DNA from 3 places in the Proteus faecis genome. Region 1 is predicted to be linked to each of the others. Evidence: predicted binding sites of a transcription regulator. Region 1 holds the regulator's gene; each other region holds the start of a gene.
What was found. Region 1 encodes ArgR, which controls arginine synthesis, uptake and breakdown. Its sites were predicted from a motif close to ANTGAATAAAAATACANT; they were not measured.
Positions count from the first base shown of each region.

Region 2: the regulator ArgR is predicted to act here: its motif matches at 2,006-2,023, upstream of argC (N-acetyl-gamma-glutamyl-phosphate reductase).
Region 3: the regulator ArgR is predicted to act here: its motif matches at 2,833-2,850, upstream of argA (amino-acid N-acetyltransferase).

Region 1 covers NZ_JASVWV010000005.1:134,473-139,552, forward strand. The annotation lists gene mdh (malate dehydrogenase) at 1-332, opposite strand, end outside; gene argR (transcriptional regulator ArgR) at 779-1,249, shown strand; gene mpl (UDP-N-acetylmuramate:L-alanyl-gamma-D-glutamyl-meso-diaminopimelate ligase) at 1,308-2,687, opposite strand; gene fbp (class 1 fructose-bisphosphatase) at 2,852-3,859, shown strand; gene ppa (inorganic diphosphatase) at 4,057-4,584, shown strand; gene QSH13_RS08990 (MFS transporter) at 4,670-5,080, opposite strand, start outside.
Region 2 covers NZ_JASVWV010000007.1:10,956-16,035, forward strand. The annotation lists gene QSH13_RS10545 (argininosuccinate synthase) at 1-95, opposite strand, end outside; gene argB (acetylglutamate kinase) at 171-944, opposite strand; gene argC (N-acetyl-gamma-glutamyl-phosphate reductase) at 965-1,969, opposite strand; gene argE (acetylornithine deacetylase) at 2,070-3,233, shown strand; gene poxB (ubiquinone-dependent pyruvate dehydrogenase) at 3,360-5,080, opposite strand, start outside.
Region 3 covers NZ_JASVWV010000009.1:52,404-57,483, reverse strand. The annotation lists gene recD (exodeoxyribonuclease V subunit alpha) at 1-1,393, shown strand, start outside; gene argA (amino-acid N-acetyltransferase) at 1,465-2,799, opposite strand; gene amiC (N-acetylmuramoyl-L-alanine amidase AmiC) at 3,040-4,302, shown strand; tRNA gene QSH13_RS12370 (tRNA-Met) at 4,512-4,588, opposite strand; tRNA gene QSH13_RS12365 (tRNA-Met) at 4,611-4,687, opposite strand; tRNA gene QSH13_RS12360 (tRNA-Met) at 4,718-4,794, opposite strand.

The DNA of each region.
Region 1 (5,080 bases):
TTCGGGCAATTTTGTGCAACCTTTTCAATTAAGTTACGCACGATACCAGCGTTAACATTGAAAAGATCAGAACGATCCATGCCTGGTTTACGAGCAACGCCCGCAGAAATCAGAACAACATCAGCGCCTTTTAGCGCAGGGGAAGGATCTTCACCCGCAAAACCTTTTACAGTAACTTGAGTTGGGATATGGCTTAAGTCAGCTGCAACACCCGGTGTGACGGGAGCGATATCATATAAAGAGAGTTCACTACCAGCGGGAAGCTGATTTTTAAGAAGAAGCGCCAGTGCCTGACCAATACCGCCTGCTGCACCGAGAACTGCTACTTTCATTCTGATACTCCTTAGTTTACGAGATAGTGGAACGCCTTCGAGATACTCACTATTACGCAATTCACCTTTAAAAAACAATTATTTAACAGCAATATTGCATAATAAGGCATTTTCAGTGAAAAATAATACTTTGGTTATTCTAAACAAATTGCTTATCTGTTAATGAGATAGCGGACACTCTTTTGATAAATAATTTCAATAAATATGATAAAGTGTTAAGTACACCATCATCCTTGTGATAATCATTTAAGCTTATCATTTGATTAACAAATATTTTACTTTACTTAAATTATCACATTCACACGCTGTAAATAAAATTTTTTTGCAATACATTCTGATTTACAATTTTGAGGAGGCTATCACTCACCTTCTTTCGTCTTATGTTGCATAAAAATTCACTTCTCTGCATAATACACAGGTTATTGATAACTCACTAAAGGTGAACTATGCGCGTTCCTTCTAAGCAAGAAGACTTGGTTAAAGCGTTTAAAGCCCTGCTGAAAGAAGAAAAATTCAGTTCACAAGGCGAGATTGTGACTGCATTACAAGAGGCTGGATTTGATAATATTAATCAGTCCAAAATCTCTCGTATGCTAACAAAATTTGGTGCAGTAAGAACCCGTAATGCCAAAATGGAAATGGTATATTGCCTTCCTACTGAGCTTGGCGTACCAACAGCAAGTAGCCCATTAAAAAATCTGGTACTCGATATCGATCATAACCACTCTGTTGTGGTGATAAGAACGAGTCCAGGTGCGGCACAACTTATTGCACGTTTACTCGATTCATTAGGCAAAGCAGAAGGGATCCTTGGCAGTATTGCGGGTGATGATACTATTTTTTCAACACCAGCACCGGGATTTTCCACAGAAGAATTACGAGACGCTATTCTGAATCTTTTTGATCAGGAATTATAATTAGTCTTTCTGCAGCTTCAAAAAGTAAGCCACTGAGTTTTCAGTGGCTTACTTATTTTTAATACGGGTTATCAAGATCTTTAGGCTGTGCTAATTTTGCAAGCAGCTTTTCATGAATACCACCAAAGCCGCCATTACTCATAATCAAAATATGATCGCCCGCTTGAGCTTCCTTCGCAATCATATCAACTAACGCATCCAGATCAGAACTCCAACGGGCTGGTTGTATACAATGCTCTGCAATATCACTCACTAACCATTGAATATTAGGTGGCTGGAATAAAAAGACTTCGTCAGCACGACCTAATGCTGGAGCGATATCATCCTTGCTAATGCCCATTTTCATGGTATTTGAACGAGGCTCTAACACCGCAATAATACGAGCTGTTCCGCCGACTTTACTACGTAACGCTTCAAGTGTTGCCAAAATCGCTGTGGGATGATGTGCGAAGTCATCATAAACACTGACTTGGTTAACCTCACCACGTAGTTCTAAGCGACGACGCGCATTAATAAACTTATTCAATGCCTCACAAGCATCAGCAGGTAAAACGCCAACGTGGTGCGCTGCAACAATCGCCATTAAACCATTTTGCATGTTGTGTTCACCAGAAAGTCCCCAACACACCTCTCCGACTCGCTCATCTTTGTGATATACCTCAAAATGACTACTGTCATTACTGAGTTTTTTAGCTTGCCAATCCCCAGTTTCTCCCGTGAATTCTTGTTCACTCCAACATCCCATACTGATGGTCTGTTTTAAATTCATATCATTGTCAGGCATGATGATTTTCCCTGAGCCAGGGACGATACGAACTAAATGATGGAATTGTTTTTGAATTGCGGCTAAATCATCAAAAATATCGGCGTGATCGAACTCAAGGTTATTTAAAATCAGCGTGCGTGGAGAATAATGAACAAATTTAGAGCGTTTATCAAAGAAAGCACTGTCATACTCATCAGCTTCAATCACAAAGAAGGGACTTTCGCCTAACTGTGCTGACACTTGGAAATTACCTGGTACACCACCAATTAAAAAGCCGGGTTTATAACCACAATCTTCTAAAACCCAAGCCAACATTCCCGCTGTTGTCGTTTTACCATGGGTTCCAGCAACAGCTAACACCCAACGTTCTGGTAAAATATAATCATGTAACCATTGTGGACCTGAAGTATAAGGCAAACCTTTTTCAAGTACAGCTTCAACGCAAGGATTTCCTCGTGTCATCGCATTACCAATAATCACCATGTCCGGAGCTGGTTCTAATTGTTTTGGGTCATATCCCTCAATCAGTTCAATTCCCTGATTTTCTAATAAAGTACTCATGGGTGGATAGACATTAGCATCAGAGCCAGTGACTTTATGTCCCTTCGCTCTAGCTAGAATGGCAAGACTTCCCATAAAGGTGCCACAAATACCAAGAATATGAATGTGCATGAATTTCTGTCCAATAGCATGAAGTTGGTCACTATTCTAACGATCAAAAAGCAGATAAGAAACGGATTAACCTTTGAATCATCCGATTCTTTGGCTAAACTTGCCACCACCAAGGAGTTTTTCCTCCTTTTTTACTTTACCCACTCACATTCAGGACCTGCGTCATGAAAACATTAGGCGAATTTATCGTCGAGAAACAACAAGATTTTCCCCATGCAACTGGCGAACTTACGGCATTACTTTCAGCAATTAAGCTTGGGGCTAAAATTATTCACCGTGATATCAACAAAGCAGGGTTAGTCGATATTCTTGGTACTAACGGTGTTTCTAATGTTCAAGGTGAAGCCCAGATGAAACTGGATCTTTACGCGAATGAGAAACTCAAAGCTGCATTAAAAGCACGTGGTGAAGTTGCGGGTATCGGATCAGAAGAAGAAGATGATATTGTTATCTTTGAAGGTGATCGTGCTGAAAATGCTAAGTACGTCGTGTTAATGGATCCATTAGATGGTTCTTCGAATATTGATGTAAACGTTTCCGTCGGTACTATTTTCTCTATTTACCACCGTATTACACCTATTGGCCAATCAGTAACCTTAGATGACTTCTTACAACCAGGTCATCGTCAAGTAGCGGCAGGCTATGTCGTTTATGGCTCATCAACCATGTTAGTTTATACAACAGGTTGTGGTGTTCATGCCTTTACTTATGATCCTTCTTTAGGTGTATTCTGTTTATCTCATGAAAGTGTACAATTCCCACCAACAGGAAATATGTACTCAATCAACGAAGGTAATTACATCAAATTCCCATTAGGTGTAAAAAAATACATTAAGTATTGCCAAGAACAAGACGCGGCAACAAATCGCCCTTATACCACACGTTATATCGGTTCTTTAGTTGCTGATTTTCATCGCAACTTACTAAAAGGTGGGATTTATATTTACCCAAGTACAGCAAGCCACCCTACTGGTAAATTACGTTTACTGTATGAATGCAATCCAATGGCATTCTTAGCTGAACAGGCTGGCGGTAAAGCAAGTAACGGTAAAGAACGTATTCTTGATATCGAGCCCAAAGAACTTCACCAACGTATGCCTTTCTTTGTAGGTACTAAATCGATGGTTGAACAAGCTGAAAGCTTTATGGCGCAATATCCTGACGAAGAATAATTCATTGGCTTAGTCGCCATATAGATAAACCGGGCTTCTCTTTCGTCCGGTTTTTTCATCTTTAATAATAGAGCTTCTTTTTATTTACTGCTTATTTTTGCATCATAACGCAACAGGTTTGGCAAAAAACGGGTATTGTTAAAAACTTTTCGCTATACTAAAGGCCACGTAAAATTATTTTTTATAGGAAATTTTTTATGAGCCTGAATCATGTTCCTGCTGGTAAAGAACTACCAGAAGATATCTATGTTGTTATTGAAATCCCAGCAAACGCTGATCCTATCAAATACGAAGTTGATAAAGAAAGTGGCGCACTGTTTGTTGACCGTTTTATGTCAACTGCAATGTTCTACCCATGCAACTACGGTTACATTAACAACACGTTATCTTTAGATGGTGACCCAGTAGACGTTCTGGTTCCAACTCCATATCCATTACAACCAGGTTCAGTTATTCGTTGCCGTCCTGTTGGCGTACTGAAAATGACTGACGAATCAGGTGAAGATGCGAAACTGGTTGCAGTTCCACACACAAAACTGAGCAAAGAATACGATCACATTAAAGATGTGAACGACTTGCCTGAGCTGTTAAAAGCACAGATCAAACATTTCTTTGAGCACTATAAAGATTTAGAAACTGGCAAATGGGTTAAAGTTGACGGTTGGGAAGGCGTAGAAGCAGCTAAAGCTGAAATTCTTTCTTCTTTCGAGCGCGCTAAAAAATAATTCTGACCCACTCAGAATAACTAAGTGAGTTATTACTTAATAATTTACTGATAAATAAGCTCTTCATTTTATTGAAGGGCTTTTTTTATGATGATATTGTGCTTCTTTTCAAGCATATGACAAGCAAGATACCATTTATCAAAGTTATCCCTATCGCGATAATCATCAATGTATAAATAAAGGTGATTTCACCAGTAGAGAAAAACAGAAGCCCACCAACAATGGGCAATATCATCTGATTTAATAAAATCATCAGTGATGAAATACTCGCAAGTTGATTGATAGGAATAATTTCTATCCTTAATAATCTCAATATATTACCTGAAAAGACTTTTCCAATAATTGAAATAGCATAGCAAATGATAAATATAGTTATTGAGCTTTGAAAAAAAACAAGTAAAGAAGAGCTTATCGTAATAATGGAAATTGAAATAATAATTAACAATATTCTACTTATATATTGATTTAAATAGCTGTATAAATATGTTCCTAATAC
Region 2 (5,080 bases), on a different contig from region 1:
CAGTTATCATAATGTTCTTTTAGCCAAGGAATGATTGCCGATGTATCCAATCCGCCAGAGTATGCCAATACAATTTTCTTAATACCTTTAGTCATAGTGATAACCTTCAATTCCCAATTTGTTTAAATCCGCCAACTATCAAATAGCGATAAGATTTCTAGAGTGATTTTTTAAGCTAAAATACGAGTTCCTACTGCAACACCATTAAATAATGTCGTCAGTTTTTCAGCATGGCGCCAACTTGCGATTTCAACAGGTCGTCCTAGCGTTTTAGCCGCTTCCAATGCTGCGTTTACTTTCACTATCATGCCGTCAGTAATAATGCCTTGATCGATTAACATCTGTGCTTTTTCAGCTGACATCTCGGCAATCTTCTGACCTTTACCATCTAAAATGCCACTAACATCGGAAAGCAGGACTAAATCAGCGCCTAATGTTTCAGCAATAGCGGTTGCTGCTTGGTCAGCATTCACATTCATCAGCTCACCTTGTTCTGTCATACCAATAGAACTGATAATAGGTAGATAGCCAGCACCCAATAGTAAATTGAGTAAATCAGGAGAGCCGGGATTGGCCTTTCCTACATGGCCTAACTCTTCATTAATTTGAGTCACTTTCGCTAATTGCCCATCCCCCAAAGAAAGCCCCACGCCATTAAGCCCAAACTTAGTTGCCCACGATAACAAGGTTTTATTGGCACTTCCGGCAAGTGCTCCTGTGATGATATCTATCTGATCAGCAGGTGTGACACGAAGCCCCTGTTTTTTCACCACAGGCAATTGCAATTTACCCATCAACTCATCCACTAAACAGCCACCACCATGCACGATAACTAAAGGACGAGAATACGTTGAGCGATACTGTTGTAATGCGGTGAAAAACCGCGTTAACGCTTCTTCATTATCAAGGAGCACACCACCCAGTTTGATAATTAATGGTTCCATGAAACTTCCCTACTCATTATTTAAATAAGTGATTCGGTTTCATCGAAACCAAACCGAATATTCATACATTGCACTGCTTGTGCAGCAGCCCCTTTCAACAAGTTATCTTCAACACCGACGACAATCAGATGTTCACCTTGTTGAGCAAACCCAATATCACAGAATGCTGTTCCTACAACGGCTTTTAATGCAGGTAACCCTTTTTCATAAACACGCACTAATGGTTTATCTTGATAAGCATCTTCAAAAACCTGTCTGACATCCTCTTGTGTCACGCCTGTTTTTAACTTACAGGTAATAGTGGCTAAGATCCCTCTGGCAAAATTGCCTAAATGAGGTGTAAAAATCACATTGATACCCAGATGTGTTGCAATTTCAGGTTGATGACGATGAGTAAACACGCCATAAGGTTGCAAACTCACTTCACAAAAGCTACTGGTTAAGGAGGCTTTTCTACCTGCGCCACTCACCCCGCTAGTCGCATTAATAACTGGCCACTGTGCTGTATCTAAAAATCCCGCTTCTACTAAAGGTTTTAATGACAACTGAGAGACTGTTGGATAGCACCCTGGCACAGCGATTAATTGAGCCTGACTAATCATGTCAGCATTCCATTCAGCCAGCCCATAAACTGCCTGTGATAACCAATCAGTATTTTTATGCTCAAATCCATAGTATTGTTGATAAAAATGCTTGTTTTGTACTCGATAGGCACCAGACAAATCGAATACCACACAACCTTGCTCTAAAAAAACAGGGGCGATGTCATGGCTGACTTCATGAGCCGTTGCGAGAAAAACGATATCAATGTTTTCAGCGGCTTTAGCAACATCAACCATCGGCTCAAGTGGGAGATCCACTAAGCCACGATATTGTGGATAAAGTTCAGAAAAGCACTTTCCTGCATCTGCACTTTGAGCGGATACCATCAGTCTGCTCAAATTCACATGAGGATGCTGCTGAAGATAGGCGGCTAATTCAGCGCCAGTGTAACCACTTGCTCCTACAATCAGAGTATTTAACATGTCATTCTTACCTTGTACTATGAACACAAACCGATTAATGTATTTTTATTCAAAAAAAGTGCATGAATATTGATACTATTATGAAGAAAGGCTGTCAACAGTGAATATTAAATTACCTACATTTATTGAGATTTATCGTCAATTAATTGCAACACCCTCTATCAGTGCTACAGACGCTAAAAACGATCAAAGTAATGAAGCGCTGATTAATCTGCTTGCTAATTGGCTGGAAACATTAGGTTTTTCAATTGAAATCCAACCCGTGCCCGAAACACGAGGTAAATTTAACCTTCTGGCAACATTAGGAACGGGAAAAGGTGGATTACTACTCTGTGGTCACACTGACACAGTACCGTTTGATGAAGGCCGTTGGACACAAGATCCTTTTACGCTGACAGAGAAAGGAAATAAGTTATATGGCTTAGGCACTGCTGATATGAAAGGCTTTTTTGCCTTTATTCTTGATGCATTGCGGGATGTCGATACTAAGACCTTAACTCACCCTCTCTACATTCTTGCTACCGCAGATGAAGAAACATCAATGGCAGGGGCTCGTTATTTTGCCGCTCATACAACAATCCGCCCTGATTTTGCCATTATTGGCGAACCCACATCACTAAAACCTATTCGTGCACATAAAGGGCATTTATCAAATGCAATACGTATTACAGGGCAATCAGGGCACTCTAGTGATCCAGAAAAAGGTGTGAATGCAATAGAACTGATGCATGAATCTATTACTCACCTGAGTACACTGCGCGATACGTTAAAAACTCGCTATAACAACCCTGCGTTTGTTATTCCTTATCCAACGATGAACTTTGGTTATATTAATGGCGGTGATGCAGCAAATAGAATTTGTGCTTGCTGTGAATTACATATGGATATTCGCCCACTACCAGGATTAACATTGCAAGACTTGGATGATTTACTTCACGAAACATTAGCGCCAGTCAAAGCACGTTGGCCAGGTCGTTTAAGTGTTGAAGCGTTACACGATCCTATTCCGGGTTATGAGTGCCCAACCGATCATAAAATGGTCGCCGTGATCGAAAAACTGTTAGGTGAGAAAGCGCAAACTGTGAATTACTGTACTGAAGCGCCGTTTATTCAAGATCTCTGCCCTACCTTAGTTTTAGGCCCAGGTTCTATTGAACAAGCACATCAGCCTGATGAATTTATTGATATGGCATTTATTGAACCAACTCGTGAATTAATGGGGCAATTAATTGAAAACTTCTGTTTAACAGAGAAAACGCAATAATAAAAGTTAATAGAGTCTGGTCTATTTCTCTTCAATTTATACTCAAAATAATTTGAGTTGCAGGTAAGTGACTAACTGAACGTAGTCGCCCCTGCAACTTGAAGTATAACGAGTATAATTTAACGACTAACGTAACCAATTAGTTTTGGCAAGTTGTACAATCTCATCACCACGACCATTAATGATCGCTTTCATCATATACAAACTAAAGCCTTTAGCCTGTTCAAATTTAATTTCAGGAGGCATAGAAAGCTCTTGTTTTGCGGTTACCACATCCACAATTACAGGGCCATCATGTTCAAAAGCTTCTTTAAGTGCATTATCTAGATCTTCACCTTTTTCTACTCGAATACCTTTTATACCAGACGCATTAGCAATAGCAGCAAAATCCGGATTATGTAAATCTGTACCATCCGTTAAATAACCGCCGGCTTTCATCTCCATCGCAACAAAACCTAATACACTGTTATTAAAAATAATCACTTTGACCGGCAAATTCATTTGAGCTAATGAGATAAAATCACCCATTAACATAGTAAATCCACCATCACCACACATTGCCACAACTTGACGCTTTCTATCTAACGACTGCGCACCAATGGCTTGAGCCATCGCATTTGCCATAGAGCCGTGATTAAAAGAGCCCAGTAACCGACGTTTTCCATTCATTCCTACATAACGAGCCGCCCATACTGTTGGCGTTCCTACATCACAGGTGAAAATAGCGTCATCATTTGCTAATTCACTTAATCGACGCGCTAAATATTGTGGGTGAATGAGTTCACGATCACTGGGTTGTGCTAATGCATCCAGATCTTGCCGTGCTTTGGCATAATGTTTTAATGAAGCATCAAGATGAGTTGTGTCGGTTTTCTCTTTTAAACGAGGTTGTATCGCATTCAGTGTGGCTTTAATATCGCCAACCATCGCCATATCAACATGACAATGTGAACCAATACTACTTGGATTAATATCGATTTGAATAATATTGGCTTTTGATGGATAAAATGCGCGATAAGGGAATTGCGTACCTAATAACACTAACGTATCAGCATTTTCCATCGCATGATAACCCGATGAAAAACCAATTAATCCTGTCATCCCCACACTGTAGGGGTTATTCCACTCAATGTACTCTTTCCCTCGCAATGCATGTACAACAGGAGCTTTTAATGTTTGAGCCAATTTAATCACTTCATCACGAGCTTGAGCACATCCGGCACCACACATTAAGGTGATATTTTTTCCATTATTCAATGCATCGGATAATTTTTCGATTTCGAAACGATTTGGCATGATGAGTGGAGACTGCAACGGATACCAGTTTTCATGCGCATCTTCTGGAGCAGGTTTTAGTGCAACATCTCCCGGTAAAACAACAACCGAGACCCCTTTTTTCAAAATAGCGGTTCGCATTGCAATGGCAAGCACTTGAGGGATCTGCTCTGGATTTGAGACTAATTCACAATAATGGCTACATTCGCGAAAAAGTTCTTGAGGATGTGTTTCTTGAAAATAATTACTACCAATTTCAGCAGAAGGAATATGTGCAGCAATGGCTAACACAGGAACATGATTACGATGGCAATCAAAAAGCCCATTGATAAGATGTAAATTTCCTGGTCCACAAGAGCCTGCGCAAACCGCTAATTGGCCATTAACTGCCGCCTCTGCTCCTGCAGCAAAAGCAGCCACTTCTTCATGGCGAGTTCCCATCCACTCAATGGTTCCCATCTTTCGCAAGCTATCACTTAATCCATTGAGAGAATCGCCTGTCACGCCCCAAATACGTTTTACACCTGCATTATGGAGTACTTTAGCAATATAGGTTGCAACTGTTTGCTTAC
Region 3 (5,080 bases), on a different contig from region 1:
CCCTATTTCCATTATTTCTGGCGGTCCAGGAACAGGTAAAACGACAACCGTTGCTAAAATTTTAGCTGCTTTTGTGATGCTCACATCGAATGAAAAACCAATTATTCAATTAGCCGCTCCTACAGGTAAAGCGGCAGCAAGATTAACGGAATCTTTAGGTAACGCCTTAGCGCAACTTAATTTAAGTGAAGAAGAAAATAAATGGATGCCAAAGCAGGCACAAACTATTCATCGCTTATTAGGTGCTCAACCTGAAAGCCAGCAAGTGCGCTACCATAAAGATAATCCATTACAGCTTGATATTTTAGTTGTTGATGAAGCCTCAATGGTTGATTTACCTATGATGGCGCGTTTGATTGATGCGCTTCCATTAAAATGTCATGTTATTTTCTTAGGTGATAAAGACCAACTTGCTTCTGTTGAGGCAGGTGCTGTATTAGGTGATATCTGCCGTTTTGCTGAAGATGGTTTCAGTCAAAAAAGATTTGAGCAGATTAATCACTTAACTCAAGGTGAATTGGTTAAATCTACGGATATTATTCCAGTTTCTCAAACGCCAGTATCTGTCGTCAGTGACTCTCTGTGTCTATTACGTAAAAGTTATCGTTTTGGTGAAGATTCAGGGATAGGGCAACTGGCTTTTGCGGTTAATAAAGGGCAGACCAAAACAGCGATTACGTTACTAAAAAAAGCAGAGATTAGTCCACAACAGCTTGAAATAGCATTAGAGCCCCAAGATGTGAGCTTTATTGCTTTGGAGTCAAAAGAAAGTTATTTACTGATGATTCAAGATGCCGTTAATGCCTATCGAGAATACCTCACTTTAGTTTCTCAAAAAGCCTCACCTGATATTATTCTTAATGCATTTAACCAATACCGTTTATTGTGTGCGCGAAGAGAAGGCCCTTTTGGTGTGAGTGGGTTAAATGACAGAATTGAAATGTTATTGCATCGCCAGCGATTGATCCGCCGTCCTACAAATAGTTATCAAAGTGATTATATTGGACGCCCCATTATGATCCAACGAAATGATAGTACATTAGGTCTGTTTAATGGTGATATTGGCATTATGCTCAATAACGATGAAGGTGACATGAAGGCTTTTTTTCAACTACCTGATGGAAAGTTGAAAGCGATCCAACCGAGTCGATTACCACAACATGAAACGGCATATGTAATGACAGTGCATAAATCACAAGGTTCTGAATTTACCCATACAGCGTTAGTACTACCCGATAAGTTTTCACCTGTTGTTAGTCGTGAATTGCTGTATACCGCATTAACACGTGCTAAACAGAAGCTTTCTCTTTATGCTTCAGAGTCTATGGTGAGAATGGCAATACACACACGTATTCAACGTCGAAGCGGATTAATTGATAAATTACGTTATTAGCTGTTAGTGAATAATAGAAAATAAAAAAGACAGGCATTGAGAGGGGGCCTGTCTTTTTTTATGATGATTAATTACTCTTTATGTAAGTCTAAAATCAAAATTTTAGAGCGACGTTGGTAATTATAAAGTGCTTGTTTTTCAATGGGCAACTTATCAATTTCAGCAGGTTCAAATCCTTTTTCTTGAAACCAGTGTATGCTGCGAGTTGTTAGAACAAACAGCTTTTCTAACCCTAATTGCTTAGCATGTGCTGAAATCCGTTGTAGCAAAACTTCACCACGGCAAGAGCTACGATAATCTGGATGTACTGCCACACACGCCATTTCGCCAATTTTTTCTGATGGATAAGGGTAGAGCGCTGCACATGCAATAGTCATATTATCGCGTTCAATAATAGTAAATTGATCAATTTCAATTTCCAATTGTTCTCTTGAGCGTCTGACTAAAATACCTTGCTGTTCTAATGGGCGAATAAGTTCGAGTATGCCACCAATATCATTAATATTTGCTCTACGAACTTTCTCTGCACTCTCCATGACGATTTGAGTACCAATACCATCACGAGAGAATAATTCTTGAATAAGAGCACCATCAGATTGATAACTTAGTAAGTGGCTGCGTTCTACACCTCGACGACAGGCTTTAACCGCTCCCCGTAAGAATCTTACTGTGCCTGAATGGTAATCACCTTCTGTTTGTAGTTCTAGAATTTTATCTTCGGCTTGATTAGGTAGCAGTTCAGAAACAATGTGGCCTTCTTCATCGGCAACACCTTGAAATGAGCAAAAACCAATTAGTTTTTGTGCTTTAAGTTTTATCGCAAGCTGTGTTGCCACTTCCTCTGAGGTAAGATTAAAGCTTTCCCCCGTAACAGAGACTGCAACAGGGCCAATTAATACAATAGCATTACTGTCTAACTGGCGATGAATTGCTTCTTCATCAATACGACGAATTTTTCCGCTATGACAGTAATCAACGCCATCATCAACCCCTAATGGTTGCGCGATAACAAAGTTACCACTGACAACATTAATATGGGCACCTTGTAATGGAGTATTACTTAAACTCATTGATAGGCGAGCTGTAATATCGAGTTGCAATGTACCTGCAGCTTGTTTCACGATTTCTAAGGTTTTACTATCTGTGATACGCGTATGTTTATGATAAATCGGAGATACTTTTTGTACTTCAAGAGCAGCATCAATTTGTGGGCGAGCACCATAAACAACCACTAAACGAATACCTAGGCTATGTAACAACCCAATATCATTAATGATGGATGGGAAATTTTCGTGAGCAATGGCTTCGCCACCCAACATAATGACAAATGTTTTGCCTCTATGTGCATTAATATACGGAACCGAGTGGCGGAATCCATCGACCAATTCGGTGCTACGCTCTTTCATAAAACCCTCTCAAGTGAATTTTTATTCGCATTTAATGTATTTTTATTCTTTTTGAGGAGGAATGGCAAGTAAAATCCTATCTTATTGTTTTACCTGAAGGCAGAATATTCGTGTAAAAGTGAGTAATTGTGCTGTTTTTAAGTGACAGTGAAGTGTGGATTGGGTAAAGTTTTTTGTTCTTAACTTTTTTTATCTCTTTTTAGAGTTTATTGACGTTAATCGTTTTTTTGGAATATTTTCATGAGTCATTCTGAGCACAATCAAACTCGTCGTCGTCTTGTTAAAGGAATTGGCGCGTTATTATTGTTAAGTGTTAGTCCTGCTGGTTTTGCTGCCACAGCATCTATTGTTGCTGTGAGGGTTTGGCCTGCCTCGACTTATACTCGCGTGACTATAGAATCCAGTACGCCACTGAAATATCGTCAGTTTGCATTATCAAATCCTGAACGTATTGTGGTGGATTTAGAAGGTATTCAACTTAATAGCGTACTGAAAGGTGTCGCTAATCAGGTTCAGACTAGCGATCCGTATTTAAAGCTTATTCGCGTTGGTCAAAATACACCTAAAACAGTACGACTGGTATTTGAAGTAAAAACGCCTGTACAACCACAAATGTTTACGCTTAAACCTGTGGCTGAATTTAAAAACCGTTTGGTATTAGATTTCTATCCAAGCCATGGTGCTGACACTGAAGATGATCCTCTCTTAGCACTCTTGCGTGAATATAACGATGGTGATTTACAGCAAGCTGTGCCGGCACAAACGGATACCCGTAAACCGGGTAGAGCAGGGCGCGATAGACCTATTATTATCATGATCGACCCTGGCCATGGTGGAGAGGATCCGGGGGCAATTGGTAAATATAAAACACGTGAAAAGGATGTGGTTTTACAAATTGCTCGTCGTTTAAGAACGCTTATTGATAAAGATGCCAAAATGAAGGCGTATATGACACGTAATGAAGACGTCTTTATCCCATTGACAGTACGTGTTGCTAAAGCGAGAAAAATGCAAGCGGATTTATTTGTCTCTATCCATGCTGATGCGTTTACAAATCGTGCAGCAAGAGGTTCATCTGTTTTTGCATTATCAAAAACGGGCGCAACAAGTAATACAGCACGCTATCTTGCTCAAACACAAAATGAGTCTGACTTAATTGGTGGCGTGAGTAAAAGTGGCGATCGGTATGTAGACCATGCAATGCTTGATCTTGTGCAAACGGCGACTATTAATGATAGCCTAAAATTTGGTAGTGAAGTGCTTAAGTTATTAGGCGGTATTAATAAACTGCATAAAAATAAAGTCGATCAGGCCGGTTTTGCGGTATTAAAAGCGCCAGAGATCCCATCCATCTTAGTAGAAACTGCTTTTATCAGTAATATTGAAGAAGAGAAAAAACTAAAAACAGCTAAATTCCAGCAACAGATTGCAGAATCTATTTTCAAAGGGATCAAAGCTTATTTCGCTAATGGTGGCGAATTAACATTAGCTGATCGTAGCTAATTTTTTTCATATTTTTTTCTATTCCAGTAGAAAGTCAATCTTATACGCTTTCTATTGGGATTTTTTATTGTATTTTTAATACAATAAATCCATCTAATACAATGTGTTATTGAAATAAATAACAGTGAATGACGCAAATCTATGAGTGATATAATTAGGTTTGTAAATTAAGAGAGAAAGTAGATTAAGAGGCTATTTTGAAGAGAAATTGGTTGCGGGAGCTGGATTTGAACCAACGACCTTCGGGTTATGAGCCCGACGAGCTACCATGCTGCTCCATCCCGCGACTGAATTGTTGTTTATAGAATTGGTTGCGGGAGCTGGATTTGAACCAACGACCTTCGGGTTATGAGCCCGACGAGCTACCATGCTGCTCCATCCCGCGACTGATACTATAACTTACTGCTTTGTGAATTGGTTGCGGGGGCCAGATTTGAACTGACGACCTTCGGGTTATGAGCCCGACGAGCTACCAAGCTGCTCCACCCCGCGTCTCCACAGAGGGGCACTATACTCAGGATCTGCCGAGTTGCAAGTTTTTTATGAAATTTTTACAGTTTTCTTTTAAAAACGGTCAGAAATAACACATCAAGATGCAAATTTAGGCAGTTATACTCGTCATGCTTCAAATTATTTAGAGTATATACTTGATGTTTAAAAGTCATATTGATTGGGTGATAATAGAAAGTCTTTACAATTAGTATATTCATATCTTTATTGATTTTGCTTTGGTATCTTTCTAACTCAAAATCGACACTCAAATTTAGTTATTAAGCGG